Regions from separate parts of the Shewanella sp. 10N.286.51.B8 genome, predicted to be linked through region 1. Evidence: predicted binding sites of a transcription regulator. Region 1 holds the regulator's gene; the other holds the start of a gene.
The links. The regulator LexA, encoded in region 1, represses DNA repair genes until DNA is damaged. The targets are predictions, from matches to a motif close to TACTGTATNNNNATACAGTA.
Positions count from the first base shown of each region.

Region 2: the regulator LexA is predicted to act here: its motif matches at 4,247-4,266, upstream of recA (recombinase RecA).

Region 1 covers NZ_JBFRKG010000035.1:11,897-19,467, forward strand. Annotated here, with positions in the region: gene plsB (glycerol-3-phosphate 1-O-acyltransferase PlsB) at 1-2,085, opposite strand, end outside; gene lexA (transcriptional repressor LexA) at 2,465-3,082, shown strand; gene AB4160_RS13675 (cell division inhibitor SulA) at 3,079-3,585, shown strand; gene coxB (cytochrome c oxidase subunit II) at 4,016-5,632, shown strand; gene ctaD (cytochrome c oxidase subunit I) at 5,642-7,246, shown strand; gene AB4160_RS13690 (cytochrome c oxidase assembly protein) at 7,248-7,571, shown strand, end outside.
Region 2 covers NZ_JBFRKG010000007.1:246,762-254,332, forward strand. Annotated here, with positions in the region: gene rpoS (RNA polymerase sigma factor RpoS) at 1-771, shown strand, start outside; gene mutS (DNA mismatch repair protein MutS) at 1,349-3,928, opposite strand; gene recA (recombinase RecA) at 4,351-5,415, shown strand; gene alaS (alanine--tRNA ligase) at 5,827-7,571, shown strand, end outside.

The DNA of each region.
Region 1 (7,571 bases):
CTGAGTGACATTACTTTGATTGACTTCAAAGTGATCGCTACCGGAAATTAGCTTTTGTTCAACAAACAAATCAAGCACTTGATCCACATAGGCACTTAAATCTTCAATGCCCATAAACAGCTCAGCTTTCAATAATGGGTAAAAATCATTAACAATTTGCTGGATTTTTTCTCGGCTAAATTCTTCATATTGCACCAAGCAACTGGCGATTAATGAAGGCACTGCCATTAGATGAATTATGTTATTGCGATAATAGCTCATCGCAATCACTGAGCTATCTTCAATTGCGATAATTTCGCCGATGGCATCTGTGGTTGAGGTAAATTTATTCAGCGACAAACATTGCTCAACTAGGTCATGAGCTGAGCCCTCAGCCACCGACGCATACTCAGTATAAGGAACATCCTTTAAGATTTTCAGGTAGAGGTCTAGCTGGGTTTCAAGCTCACTGCGCTGCAGGGCGTTTTGCTCTGAAGCCAGCAGCGCCATACTTGCTAATGTCACCGAACTCGCTGCGGCGGCGCCATTGATGTTAGTCATCACTTTATTGGCCAATACATTTACTGCTGGCGTTAACCATGATGGCTTTTGATCCGGATCTTGAGCAATTTCTTCACGCCAATTTGGCGATTGTTGATTTAAAAATTGCTGCACATTGATTGGCTCGCCAAAGTTAACGTAACCTTGGCCAAAGTTGCCTAATTTACGCAGCGCACCAAAGACCTGCCACACTGATTCTTTTTGCTTTTTCTTACCGCTTAACTCTTTATGATAGGTGGACACTTCCATCACATGATCATAACCAAGATAAACTGGCACTAAGGTTACTGGGCGTTCAATGCCCCGCAGTACACAGTTAACTGTCATCGCTAACATGCCGGTCTTAGGCGCTAATAAACGACCGGTACGAGAACGACCACCTTCGGTGAAGTATTCAACCGAATAGCCTTTAGCAAATAACTGATCTAAATACTCACGAAACACTGCGGTATAAAGTTTATTACCGTTAAAGCTACGACGAATAAAGAAAGCACCACCACGGCGGAACATAGGGCCTGCTGGCCAAAAGTTTAAATTAATACCGGCGGCAATATGCGGCGGCACCATGCCTTGGTAATACAAAATATACGACAGCAGTAGGTAATCCATGTGGCTACGATGGCAAGGCACATAGACAATTTCATGACCATCATGATGCAGCTTACGCACTTTTTCAGCGCTTTTAATGCTAATACCGCTGTATAACTTATTCCACAACCAAGTAAGAAAGCGCTCAGCAATACGCACTAAGCTGTCTGAGTAATCCGCTGCAATTTCATCTAAATACTGAATAGCTTTTTCGCGGGCTTTGTCTTCAGGAATTTTTTTATTAAGCGCTTCTTCTTTTATCGCTTGAGCAATGGCATCAGACTTTAATAATGAGTTGAACATTGCCTGACGATTTGGCAGTTGTGGGCCTGTCATCACTTTACGTTGGCGTCTAAAGTGCACTCGCGCCACACGGATAAGTTTATGCGCAATACTGACATCAGTGCCGTGTTCATCAGCCATATAACGTAGCGACATAGCATTTGAGAATTGAATAAAGCTATGGCGACCTAAGAACAAAATCATCAACCATTTACGTAACCAGGTCGGGTTTTCACGCTCAAATACGGCTGCGGTCATGGTGTCATCTTCTTTACCAGGGATACGTCCCCAATACAGACTCACTGGCACCAATTGAATATCAAGTTGATCATTTTTTTTATGTAAGGCTAATAAGCTGGTGAAGTTATCAACAAATTTTTCGCCACTTAAACGCTTGCCAAATAGAGGCTTACGACCTTCAATACACACAATTCTAGGGGTATTTAAGCCATCAACGTCTAGTCGCTCATAAGGGCTCGGTAAGCCATATTTGGCGGTCACTTCATTTAATGCCGCAATATCACTGAGTGATTCTGTCTTCATCACATAGACCACTGGTTTATCTGGGTCTAAGTTCAGATCGGCAAAGGGATCTTCAGGCACAACAACCGTGTGCACCATCAGTTTTTGAATCCAACGTAATGATTTTGCTATGATTGAGTCAGGTTTTAACATGAGTGTTCGCATATTCAACATCAATTAATTGGCCATAGAATACCAGATAATGGTTCAGTTTCACTAACAAGGGTCTATACAGAGAATATTTGTTCAGTAAAAAATAGCCATATCCGAATAACAACCAACCTATTTTCAATCAACACTACTGTATAAATATACTGTTTAAACAAACGATGTGAGAAATAGCCAATTTCATCGGTTTAAAAAGCTGACTTACCTTCATTAACTAAATAATTAAATTACATATACTTAACCGTGCCCCCATATATAGCCAACAAGAATTAGATGATAATAGTTAAATTAATTTGGTTAATACTTGCGCGACCACCGATACTGTATATAATGACAGTCACTGTATAAAAAAACAGGAATCAATATGAGACCTTTAACGCCACGCCAAGCTGAAATATTAGAGCTAATTAAATGTAATATCGCCGAAACAGGTATGCCGCCAACTCGTGCAGAAATTGCAACTCGATTAGGCTTCAAAAGCGCCAATGCCGCTGAAGAACACTTAAAAGCACTGGCAAAAAAAGGCTGTATTGAAATTATTCCTGGTACCTCTCGCGGGATCCGCATGGTGCAGGTGGAGGAGGAAGTTGAAGCAGGCTTACCACTTATCGGCCAAGTTGCTGCAGGTGAACCTATCCTTGCTCAAGAGCATGTTGAACAGTATTTCCAAGTTGACCCAGAAATGTTTAAGCCCAATGCTAATTTCTTACTACGCGTTCGAGGCGACAGTATGAAAGACATTGGTATTTTAGAGGGCGACTTATTAGCAGTGCATAAAATGCAAACTGCCACCAATGGTCAAGTTGTAGTGGCACGTCTTGAAGACGATGTAACCGTGAAAAGATTTGAAAAGAAAGGCAATATTATTTATTTACATGCTGAAAATGCAGAATATGAGCCGATTAAAGTTGATTTAAGTTGCCAAAACCTAACGATTGAAGGGCTTGCTGTTGGCGTTATTCGTAATGGAGGTTGGTTATGAACACATTAATAGGCAATGCACCGCGTCACCCTGGATTATGGGTAGATATGGCATCTGATCCCTTACCCACTAAACAAGGGATTGAAACCAAGCGCACCCAAAACCAAGGCTTAACTGAATTGACTCAATTATGCAGTCAGTTAGCCATTTTAAGTCAGCAAGGCCTTTGGATTGTACTGATTAATCCGCCGCATATCGGTTATAAGCAAATTCTTGCTAATGCCAATGTTCGTATGGACAGAGTATTGTTAGTTCACACCAAAGATGAAGTCGAAACCCTGTGGGCGATGGAAAAAGCGCTCACTAACGGTACTTCAAGTGCAGTAATTACTTGGACACCACCATTAGATGCCCGCGACAATCGCCGCATTCAATTGGTTGCCAAAAATGCCTTAGCCCAAGGGCTTATCATTGAAGATGTAAATACTCACTTACCTGAAGGCGACCCATTAACGCAAACTTTAGCAGTACAGACTCGGGTAAACCTTACCTCGTTTCACTAGTAAAATATGACTAAAAAAGCCCTTCACTACGCTGAGGGGCTTTTTTTTGCACTTTTTTCAGCAAATTAGATGATAAAGTGATCTTGATCAATATTTAATCTCCAAGTAATGTAGTTAACAAGGTAGTAACAATTTATCGTACTGCCGAGAATAAATGTCAAAAAGATACAAACGCTATTAAAAGATTGAGCTGGTACCGTGCGGTATAGAAAGCCTTGAATGTAAAGCGTCAAATATAATTGATAAGTTCAGTATTAGGTACAAGTGTGGCACCGTAACGTAATAACATAATTGAGTTTTCAAGCTCAAAGCCACCGTGTACTTTGAAATGATCAAACTTTTTCGGGTATGAAAAGTTTGCATAGAGCAGAGTATTACTGTGTGGCTTTTCTTTGTAATTGCAATTCGCAATTAGCAGAGGAGTAGTCTTGTGAAGCGATTGTTGTACGGATTAATGGTGGCGTTGCTTGCAACCCCACTCACAGCGGCAGAGATGCCCTTAAACATGACTCAAGGTGTAACAGAGATCAGTGGCCAGGTTTACGACCTGCATATGATTATTTTGTATATCTGTTGCGCCATTGGTGTCGTGGTCTTTGGGATCATGATTTATTCCATGATCTATCACAGAAAATCTAAGGGTGCAGTTGCAGCCGACTTTCATGACAGTACCAAGGTTGAAATAGCTTGGACAGTATTGCCATTTCTAATCCTAATTGGCATGGCAATCCCAGCAACAAAAACGCTGATTGCTATGGAAGATCCCAGCGATGCTGAACTGACAGTCAAAGTGACGGGCTCTCAATGGAAATGGCATTACAGCTATTTCAATGAAGATGTCGAGTTTTTCAGTTTATTATCTACCCCAGCAGACCAAATTACTGGCACCGCAGATAAAACCGACACCTATCTTTTAGAGGTCGATAAGCCGCTGGTTTTACCAATAAATCGTAAAGTACGTTTTTTAATGACCTCGGATGACGTTATCCACTCTTGGTGGGTACCAGCATTTGCCGTTAAAAAAGATGCAAATCCTGGTTTCATCAATGAAGCTTGGACTAAAATCGATAAAATAGGTACTTATCGAGGCCAATGTGCCGAACTATGCGGTAAAGATCATGGCTTTATGCCTATTGTTGTTGAAGCCGTTTCTGAAGCAGACTTTGACCAATGGCTAATCGACCAAAAGCAATTTGCTGTCGATGCTAAAGCCGCTGCACAAGCCTCACTGAGCCAAACCCTTAGCTATGACGAGTTAATGGCCCAAGGCGAACAAATCTACATGGGTCGCTGCGCGGCTTGCCACCAACCTAATGGTGCTGGTTTACCTGGCGTCTTCCCTTCCCTAATTGGCAGTCCAATGATTAAAGGCCCAGTGTCTGGCCATATCGATATTGTCGTTAATGGTAAGCCTGGCACTGCGATGCAAGCGTTTGCCAAGCAGCTAACGGCAACTGAAATTGCTGCAGTAGTCACTTATGAGCGTAATGCTTGGGGTAATGACTCTGGCGATACCGTGCAAGCGGCTGATGTGAGTGGCAATGGGACAAATTCTAGCGCTACACCAACCACTGCAGACGCTCCTAGTGCAGGCACTTCTACCGCAGACACGTCAACGCCTGTGACTTTACCAGCAAGCTTACCTACAGCTGAACAACTTGAAGACACTGCAACACAAGCTGTGACTGAAGCGGCAACACAAGCAGCAGAAGTTAAAGCTGTGGTATTGGATGACTTGACGATGGATGAGTTAATGACCATGGGCGAGCAAGTCTATATGACTAGCTGCGCTGCATGTCACCAAGCTGCTGGTACTGGCTTACCTGGCGCGTTCCCTTCATTAGTAGGCAGCCCACTCATCGTCGGTCCAGTGACGGATCATCTTAATATTGTCATCAATGGTAAACCTGGCACGGCAATGCAAGCATTTAACTCGCTACTTACGCCACAACAGCTTGCTGCAGTGGTGACTTATGAGCGAAATGCCTGGGGTAATAACTCTGGCGATGCAGTTCAGGCTGCTGATGTTGTTGGTCACGGAAAGTAAGGGATTAAAATGAGCACAATTACACAAGATTCACCAGCCGCTCACGACGATCACCATGATGACCATCATCATGGGGCGCCAAAAGGCATTATGCGCTGGGTTTTAACCACTAACCATAAAGATATTGGTTCAATGTATCTGTGGTTTAGTTTCATTATGTTTTTAACCGGCGGCGCAATGGCCATGGTCATTCGTGCTGAGTTATTCCAACCCGGTTTACAGTTAGTTGAACCTAACTTTTTTAACCAAATGACCACAGTCCATGGCTTGATTATGGTATTTGGCGCAGTCATGCCAGCCTTTACCGGCTTAGCTAACTGGCTCATTCCAATGATGATTGGTGCGCCAGATATGGCACTACCGCGGATGAATAACTGGAGCTTTTGGATTTTACCTTTCGCGTTTGCGATTCTACTTAGCTCGCTATTTATGGAAGGTGGAGGCCCCAACTTTGGCTGGACTTTCTATGCACCACTGTCAACAACCTATAGCCCTGATAGCACAGCATTATTTGTGTTCTCAGTTCACATTATGGGCATAAGCTCGATCATGGGTGCTATTAACGTGGTGGTGACCATTGTTAATATGCGTGCTCCGGGTATGACTTGGATGAAGCTGCCATTGTTCGTCTGGACTTGGCTGATTACCGCCTTCTTGCTAATAGCAGTGATGCCGGTATTGGCAGGTGTAGTAACCATGGTACTGACTGATAAATACTTTGCCACCAGCTTCTTTGATGCTGCTGGCGGCGGCGACCCTGTGATGTTCCAGCATATTTTCTGGTTCTTTGGCCACCCCGAAGTCTACATCATGATTTTACCTTCATTCGGGATTATCTCGGCCATTATTCCCACCTTTAGCCGTAAAAAGCTTTTCGGTTATGCCTCCATGGTATACGCCACCTCAAGTATTGCGATTTTGTCCTTCCTAGTTTGGGCGCATCACATGTTCACCACCGGGATGCCAGTATTTGCAGAGCTATTCTTCATGTACTGCACCATGTTAATCGCAGTGCCTACTGGGGTGAAAGTGTTTAACTGGGTTGCAACTATGTGGCGCGGCTCAATCACCTTCGAAACCCCGATGCTGTTCGCCATTGCATTCATCATCTTATTCACCATCGGTGGCTTCTCTGGCTTGATGCTAGCGATCACCCCAGCGGATTTCCAATACCATGATACTTACTTTGTGGTAGCGCATTTTCATTATGTACTGGTGACTGGCGCAGTATTTTCCATTATGGCTGCAGCATATTACTGGCTACCGAAATGGACAGGATACATGTATAGCGAAACATTAGGTCGTTGGCATTTCTGGTGCAGTGTTATTTCAGTGAATGTACTGTTTTTCCCAATGCACTTTTTAGGCTTAGCAGGCATGCCACGTCGTATTCCAGACTATGCAATTCAGTTTGCTGACGTAAACCAAATTGTCTCTATTGGTGGTTTTGCCTTTGGTTTATCACAACTGATTTTCCTCGCTGTGGTACTGAAATGTATCAAGGGCGGCGAAAAAGCTGCGGATAAGCCATGGGAAGGTGCTGAAGGGTTAGAGTGGACTATTGCCAGTCCTGCGCCTTATCACTCATTTACCACCCCACCAGAGGTTAAATGATATGAGCCAGCCAACAAAATCAAACCGTAATTTACTTATTGGCCTAGTACTGGGTTCAATAGGTATGTTCGGCTTTGGTTTTGCGCTAGTGCCTTTGTATGACGTGCTTTGCGATGCCTTGGGGATTAATGGAAAAACCCAAAGTACTGCCAGCAGTTATGAGGCTGTGGTGATTGATAAAGACCGTACTGTAACCATTGAGTTTATTGCCCAAGTACAAAGCAATATGCCGTGGGAGTTTGTGCCAAAAGTGAACCGCATGCAGGTTCACCCCGGCGAACTCACACGTACTGCGTTTTTAGCGAAAAACTTATCTTCAAATAAC
Region 2 (7,571 bases), on a different contig from region 1:
GAAGAAGTCTTCTTTTCACGTAAAGCACTCAAAGGCTGCGAGAAGTCTCGTAACCGCATGATAGAAAGTAATCTAAGATTGGTCGTAAAAATTGCCAGAAGGTATAACAACCGAGGATTAGCATTACTGGATCTTATCGAAGAAGGTAATCTAGGGCTTATTCGAGCAGTCGAAAAGTTTGATCCGGAAAGAGGGTTTCGTTTTTCAACCTACGCGACTTGGTGGATTAGACAAACCATCGAAAGAGCGATCATGAATCAAACTCGGACCATTCGTTTGCCTATTCATGTGGTTAAAGAGCTTAATGTATACTTGCGAACGGCAAGACAGCTTGCGCAAAAACTTGATCATGAGCCGACGGCAGAAGAAATCGCAGACAAATTAGATGTCTCTACTAGCGATGTCAGTCGAATGCTAAAACTAAACGAAAAAATCACCTCTGTAGATACCCCACTAGGCGGGGATAACGATAAAGCATTGTTAGATGTTATTGCAGATGATGATTCAGTTGGACCAGATTATAAAGTACAGGATGAAGACTTATCTAATTCAATTGTCGGTTGGTTAAATGAGCTAAATACTAAGCAAAGAGAAGTATTAGCACGACGTTTTGGTTTATTAGGTTATGAACCATCGACGTTAGAAAACGTAGGGGCTGAAATTGGCTTAACACGGGAACGTGTGCGTCAAATTCAAGTCGAAGCGTTAAAGCGTTTGAAAGATGTATTAGGGGCACAAGGCCTATCAGTCGAAGCGTTATTTAGAAATTAACGCCAACCTTTTAAGCGATTAATTTACGCTTAGGGTTATTTACCTTTGAGGACACGAGTTGTCCTTTTTTGTTGGCTTTTTTTTACTCACTTTTATAGAGCCTGAGCATTATGATAGTTAATGAAGCTAGGTTCTAAGTATTAGTTATGAGTACTTAATCATTATAATTGTAATGAATGGGCCGTGATAAACAGCCCATTCAGATTTTACACTGAGCACAATTGCGCTCATCATTTACAAGTTTGATAGCCTTTTTAGTCCATAAAGCATATCAATTGCTTGTTTAGAGCAGTAATCATCAGGATTGACTTTAGGTTCTAAGTGTTAGTTAAGGGGACTAATTATTGTAATGAATGGGCCGTGATAAACAGCCCATTCAGATTTTACACTGAGCACAATTGCGCTCATCATTTACAAGTTTGATAGCCTTTTTAGTTCATAAAGCATATCAATTGCTTGTTTAGATCAGTAATCATCAGGATTGACTTTAGGTTCTAAGTGTTAGTTAAATTGTAGTGAATGGGCTGTGATAAACAGCCCATTCAGATGTTACACTGAGCACAATTGCGCTCATCACTTACAAGTTTGATAGCCTTTTTAGTTCATAAAGCATATCAAGTGCTTGTTTAGGGCTGTAATCATCAGGATTGATTTGACTGAGTTTTTCAGTCGCAGCATTCGCTTCAGCTTCAGGGATAGATAAATTTAATGCTTCTTGAATTGGCATTTGCTGGCTATTGGCCAAATCTCTACTTTCTAGCATATGCAGTTTTTGTTTAGCCGCTTTGATCACATGGGCTGGAACACCCGCTAAAGAGGCCACCTGTAAACCATAGCTCTTACTTGCCGCGCCATCTTGCACTGCATGCATAAAGGCAATAGTGTCACCATGTTCGATAGCATCTAAGTGCACATTCGCTGCTGATGGGATCTGTTCCGGCAATTGAGTCAGTTCAAAGTAATGGGTGGCAAATAGCGTTAATGCCGCCACTTTTTCGGCTAAGTATTCTGCCGCTGACCAGGCTAAAGATAAACCATCATAGGTTGAGGTGCCGCGGCCAATTTCATCCATTAACACTAAACTTTTGGCCGTTGCGTTATGTAAAATATTGGCGGTTTCAGTCATTTCTACCATGAAGGTTGAGCGCCCTGATGCTAAATCATCGGAAGCACCAATACGGGTAAATATTCTATCTATTGGACCTATCACTGCTTTTTGTGCCGGAACAAAGCTGCCGATATGTGCCATTAAGGTGATTAATGCCACTTGGCGCATGTAAGTCGATTTACCGCCCATATTAGGGCCAGTAACCACTAGCATTCTTCTTGAAGGTGCTAATTGCACCGGGTTGGCAATGAATGGACTTTGGCTGACTAGCTCAACTACCGGATGGCGACCAGCTTCAATATGTATACCAATCTCGTGAGTGATTTGCGGGCAATTATAGCCAAGGGTTTCAGCTCGTTCGGCGAAATTACTTAATACATCCAACTCTGCTGCGGACTGAGCAAATAGCTGTAACTCATGTAGTTTCGGTAGTAATAAATCAAACAGTTCTTCCCATAGTTTTTTCTCAATGGCCAACGCCTTGCCCTGACTTGAAAGTACTTTTTCTTCGTACTCTTTAAGTTCTGGGGTGATATAACGTTCAGTATTTTTTAAGGTTTGACGGCGTTGATAGCTTAACGGCACTTGATCAGATTGTAGGCGGCTGACTTCAATATAATAACCGTGCACACGGTTATAGCCGACTTTAAGGGAATTAATGCCTGTTTGCTCTTTTTCTCGCAGCTCCATTTGCACTAAATAGTCATTAGCGCCTTCACTTAAACCGCGCCACTCATCAAGCTCGGCGTTATAGCCAGTTTTAATGACTCCACCATCACGAATAAGCATGGGTGGATTATCAACAATCGCTGAGGCTAAAAGCTGTTGCTGCTCAGGGAACTCTCCCAGTTTTCGCGCCAGAGTCTTCAGTTCATCTTGCTGACAATGGCTTAAGGTTTGCTGGATTTCAGGCAGCAATTCTAATGCTTGGCGTAAACGGGCAAAATCACGTGGTCGTGCACTTCTTATGGCAAGCCTTGCCATAATGCGCTCGATATCACCTAAAGCTTTCAGTTGTTGGTGTAAGTCGGCATACAAACCGCTATCAATTAGCTCGGCAACCGCTTGTTGGCGCTGATGAATATGCTGCTGGTTTCTTAATGGTTGGTGGATCCAGCGTTGCAGCATTCGACTGCCCATAGGTGTTGCCGTCTTATCTAGCACCCAAGCAAGTGTATTGTCACGCTGGCCCGACAGGTTCAAAGTTAATTCAAGGTTGCGTCTGGTCGCAGCATCTAAAATGATAGTATCAGCTTGATTAAAAAGGGTAATGCTATTGATGTGCGGCAAAGCTGTCTTTTGGGTGTCTTTGACATATTGCATTAAGCAGCCAGCAGCTTGCAGTGATAAGCGAGCATCTGTAATGCCAAAGCCATGTAAATCTTTCGTGCCAAATTGCTCCAGCAATAGCTGTATGCTGGTATCGTAATCAAATTCCCATTCTGGGCGGCGACGAATACCTTTAATGTTTTCAATTAAATGCACATCGACTAAGTCTTCGCTGTAAAGTAGCTCTGCAGGGCTGGTGCGTTGTAATTCAGCTTCTAATGTCTCAGCGTTTTCTAATTCGACTACCACGAAACGCCCTGATGACACATCTAAAGTTGAGTAGCCGAAACCATTTTTACCTTGATAAACCGCAGCTAACAGATTGTCTTGACGCTCTTGCAGTAAGGCTTCATCAGTTAAGGTGCCAGGCGTTACTATACGGACAACTTTGCGCTCAACCGGACCTTTACTTGTAGCAGGATCGCCAATTTGTTCACAAATAGCTGCTGATTGACCAATTTGGACTAATTTAGCCAAATAGCCTTCAACAGAGTGGTAGGGAATACCTGCCATAGGGATGGCATTACCACCACTTTTGCCTCTAGCGGTCAACGAAATTCCTAAAAATTCAGAAGCAAGTTTGGCATCTTCATAAAATAATTCATAAAAATCTCCCATACGATAAAACAACAACATATCGGGATGCTGCGCTTTAAGCGTCAAATATTGGCGCATCATCGGAGTGTGCTTTTCTAAATTTGGATTTTCAATTGCTGTCATTAATTTGTTGCTCTAAATATGGCTTGGGGATCGGAAAAAAGACCAATACTAATCGGCGCTCATCTTAGCAATAATTGATTTGAATCCCAATAGAGTTACTCATTTAGCGCGGTTCTGAACTGCTATTATCGAGTTGAAAGAGTATAACTATTGGCTTATTTGTCAGATGGTTAACATATTGAAACCACTGTATACAGTAGTCTTTATATACAGTGGTGTAGAAGTTTTAATTATATTTTTACTTATAAGGTATTGATATTGATATTGAAAAACCTTGTTTATTAGTGGTTTTGCAATTTTTTTTTGAGTAACTATTGATACTGTATGATTATACAGTATACTGAGCTCATATTAAGAAACAGACAAATTTATTCGTTATCAATCTCGCCAATGAGATGAGTTCGCTTAGAGGGATAATCACAATGAAAGCAGATCCAAATAAAGAGAAAGCACTGAATGCCGTGTTAGGTCAAATTGAGAAGCAATTTGGTAAAGGTTCAATCATGAAGTTGGGCGCAGACCGCACAATGGATGTTGAAACCATTTCTACTGGCTCACTTTCATTGGATGTTGCCTTGGGTGCTGGTGGTTTACCTATGGGGCGAATCGTAGAAATCTACGGTCCTGAGTCATCAGGTAAAACAACCTTAACCTTAGAAGTGATTGCAGCAGCACAGCGTCAAGGTAAAACCTGTGCGTTTATCGATGCTGAGCATGCTCTTGATCCTATCTATGCTAAAAACCTTGGTGTTGATATTGATAACCTACTTTGTTCGCAACCAGATACGGGTGAACAAGCACTAGAGATTTGTGATGCCTTAACTCGCTCTGGCGCCGTTGATGTGATCATTGTCGATTCAGTGGCGGCATTAACACCAAAAGCTGAAATTGAAGGTGAAATTGGTGACTCACACATGGGCCTTGCTGCTCGTATGATGAGCCAAGCAATGCGTAAACTTGCTGGTAACCTTAAGCAATCAAACACGCTATTGATTTTCATTAACCAAATTCGTATGAAAATTGGTGTGATGTTCGGTAACCCAGAAACTACAACAGGTGGTAATGCACTTAAGTTTTACGCCTCAGTGCGTTTGGATATTCGCCGTACAGGTGCAATCAAAGATGGCGATCAGGTGGTTGGTAACGAAACCCGAGTTAAAGTGGTTAAAAACAAAATTGCAGCGCCATTTAGGCAAGCTGAATTCCAAATCTTGTACGGTAAGGGTATTAACCGTACTGGTGAGCTAGTTGATTTAGGTGTGGCGCATAAGCTTGTTGAAAAAGCTGGTGCTTGGTATAGCTACAAAGGCGGCAAGATTGGTCAAGGCCGTGCAAATGCCGGTAAGTACCTAATTGAAAACCCTGCTGCGGCTGAAGAGATCGAAACTGCATTACGTGAATTATTGCTTAGTAAAGATAAAGAAAAAGATGCCGCCCCTGCTAAACCCGATGAAAACATCGATTTAGAAACCGGTGAAGTGTTTTAAGCCTTTGCTAGGTATTAGTAGTTAGAATTATTAAATCGCGGTGAGCTATATGCTCGCCGCTTTTTTTTATCCAATTTTGCTCAGTATGTAACTCATATCTGTCAGAGGCTATATTTTGCTGTTACGCTAATGAAGCTTAACAGCGCCTATCAATTAGCTTTATAGCCACTCTTGTTAGCCGTTTTGTTAGCTGTTTTAGTTGCGGTAATTTTTTGATTACCCATAAATATGGCTATATTGCACAATCAATCAAATATTCGATGATCAAAATCGTTAAATTCCAGCCTAAAATAGCCAATCTATTGCCCTAGAATGTCGCACCTATAGTTTGTTTAAGTATATAATGTTGGCAATTTAGCGCTGACTAACAGCTTCCTGATAAATACGATTTATCCATTTTAGGGCGATTTCATGTTTCAAACTACCGCAGAACTAAGAAGTGCTTTCCTAGAGTTTTTTCGTCACAACGAACATCAAGTTGTCGATAGTAGCTCTTTAGTACCTCACAATGACCCAACTTTACTATTCACCAATGCCGGTATGAATCAGTTTAAAGACTGTTTTTTAGGTCAAGAAAAGCGTAGCTATACCCGAGCGACAACATCGCAACGCTGTGTACGTGCTGGTGGTAAACATAACGACCTTGATAATGTAGGTTACACCGCTCGTCACCATACCTTCTTTGAAATGTTAGGTAACTTCAGTTTTGGTGATTACTTCAAAGAAGAAGCCATTAGCTATGCATGGCGCTTTTTAACTGAAACATTAAAGCTTCCAACCGAGCGTTTATGCGTCACCATCTATGAAACTGATGATGAAGCGTTTGATATCTGGACTAACAAAATTGGTGTCGCCCCTGAAAATATTATCCGCATTGGTGATAATAAAGGTGCACCTTATGCGTCTGATAACTTCTGGCAAATGGGTGACACAGGTCCTTGTGGCCCATGTTCTGAAATATTTTATGATCATGGCGAGCATATCTGGGGCGGTCGCCCTGGTACTCCAGAAGAAGATGGCGATCGTTTCATTGAAATCTGGAATATCGTATTCATGCAATACAACCGTCAAGCTGACGGCGAAATGAAGCCATTACCAAAACCTTCTGTTGATACTGGTATGGGTATTGAGCGTATTGCTGCGATTATGCAAGGCGTACATTCAAACTATGAAATCGATATTTTCAAACAGCTTATTGCTAAAACGGCTGAAATCATTGGTGTCCAAGATTTAGAAAATAAATCTTTACGGGTTATTGCCGATCATATTCGCTCTTGTGCATTTTTAATTGCTGACGGTGTAATGCCGTCAAATGAAGGCCGCGGCTATGTACTACGCCGTATTATTCGCCGCGCAGTGCGTCATGGTAACAAGCTTGGCGCGACAGATACCTTCTTCTACAAATTAGTGCCAACATTAATTGAAGTGATGGGCGATGCAGCTAAAGGCCTTGTTGATGCTAAAGCAATTGTTGAAAAGTCTTTAAAAGCCGAAGAAGAGCAGTTTGCTAGAACGCTAGAGCGTGGCCTAGGTATTTTAGATGCAGCCCTTAATGCACTTGAAGCTAATATTTTAGATGGTGAAACAGCATTTAAACTTTATGACACCTATGGCTTCCCTGTCGACTTAACCGCGGATGTATGTCGTGAGCGTGATATCACCGTTGATGAAGCAGGATTTGAAGCGGCAATGGCTGAGCAGCGCAGCCGAGCTCAAGCGGCTGGCAATTTTGGCACTGATTACAATGCAGGCCTTAAAATTGAAGGTGAAACCGAGTTTTGCGGTTATAGCGAGCTAAATGGTCAAGGTAAAATTACAGCTATATATGTAGAAGGTAATGCAGTTGATTCATTAACGGCAGATCAAGAAGCGGTCATTGTATTAGATAATACGCCGTTTTACGCTGAGTCTGGCGGTCAAGTTGGCGACAAAGGCCATTTAACAGTTAATGATGCTAATTTTGCTGTGACCGATACTCAAATTTTTGGTCAAGCTTTCGGTCATCAAGGCAAGTTAGTTGCTGGTGTTTTAAATGTTGGTGATAGCGTTAGCGCTGAAGTCGATAAAAAACTTCGTCATCGTACTCAGCTTAACCATTCAGTGACCCATTTATTACATGCAGCACTACGTAATGTACTGGGTAGCCATGTAAATCA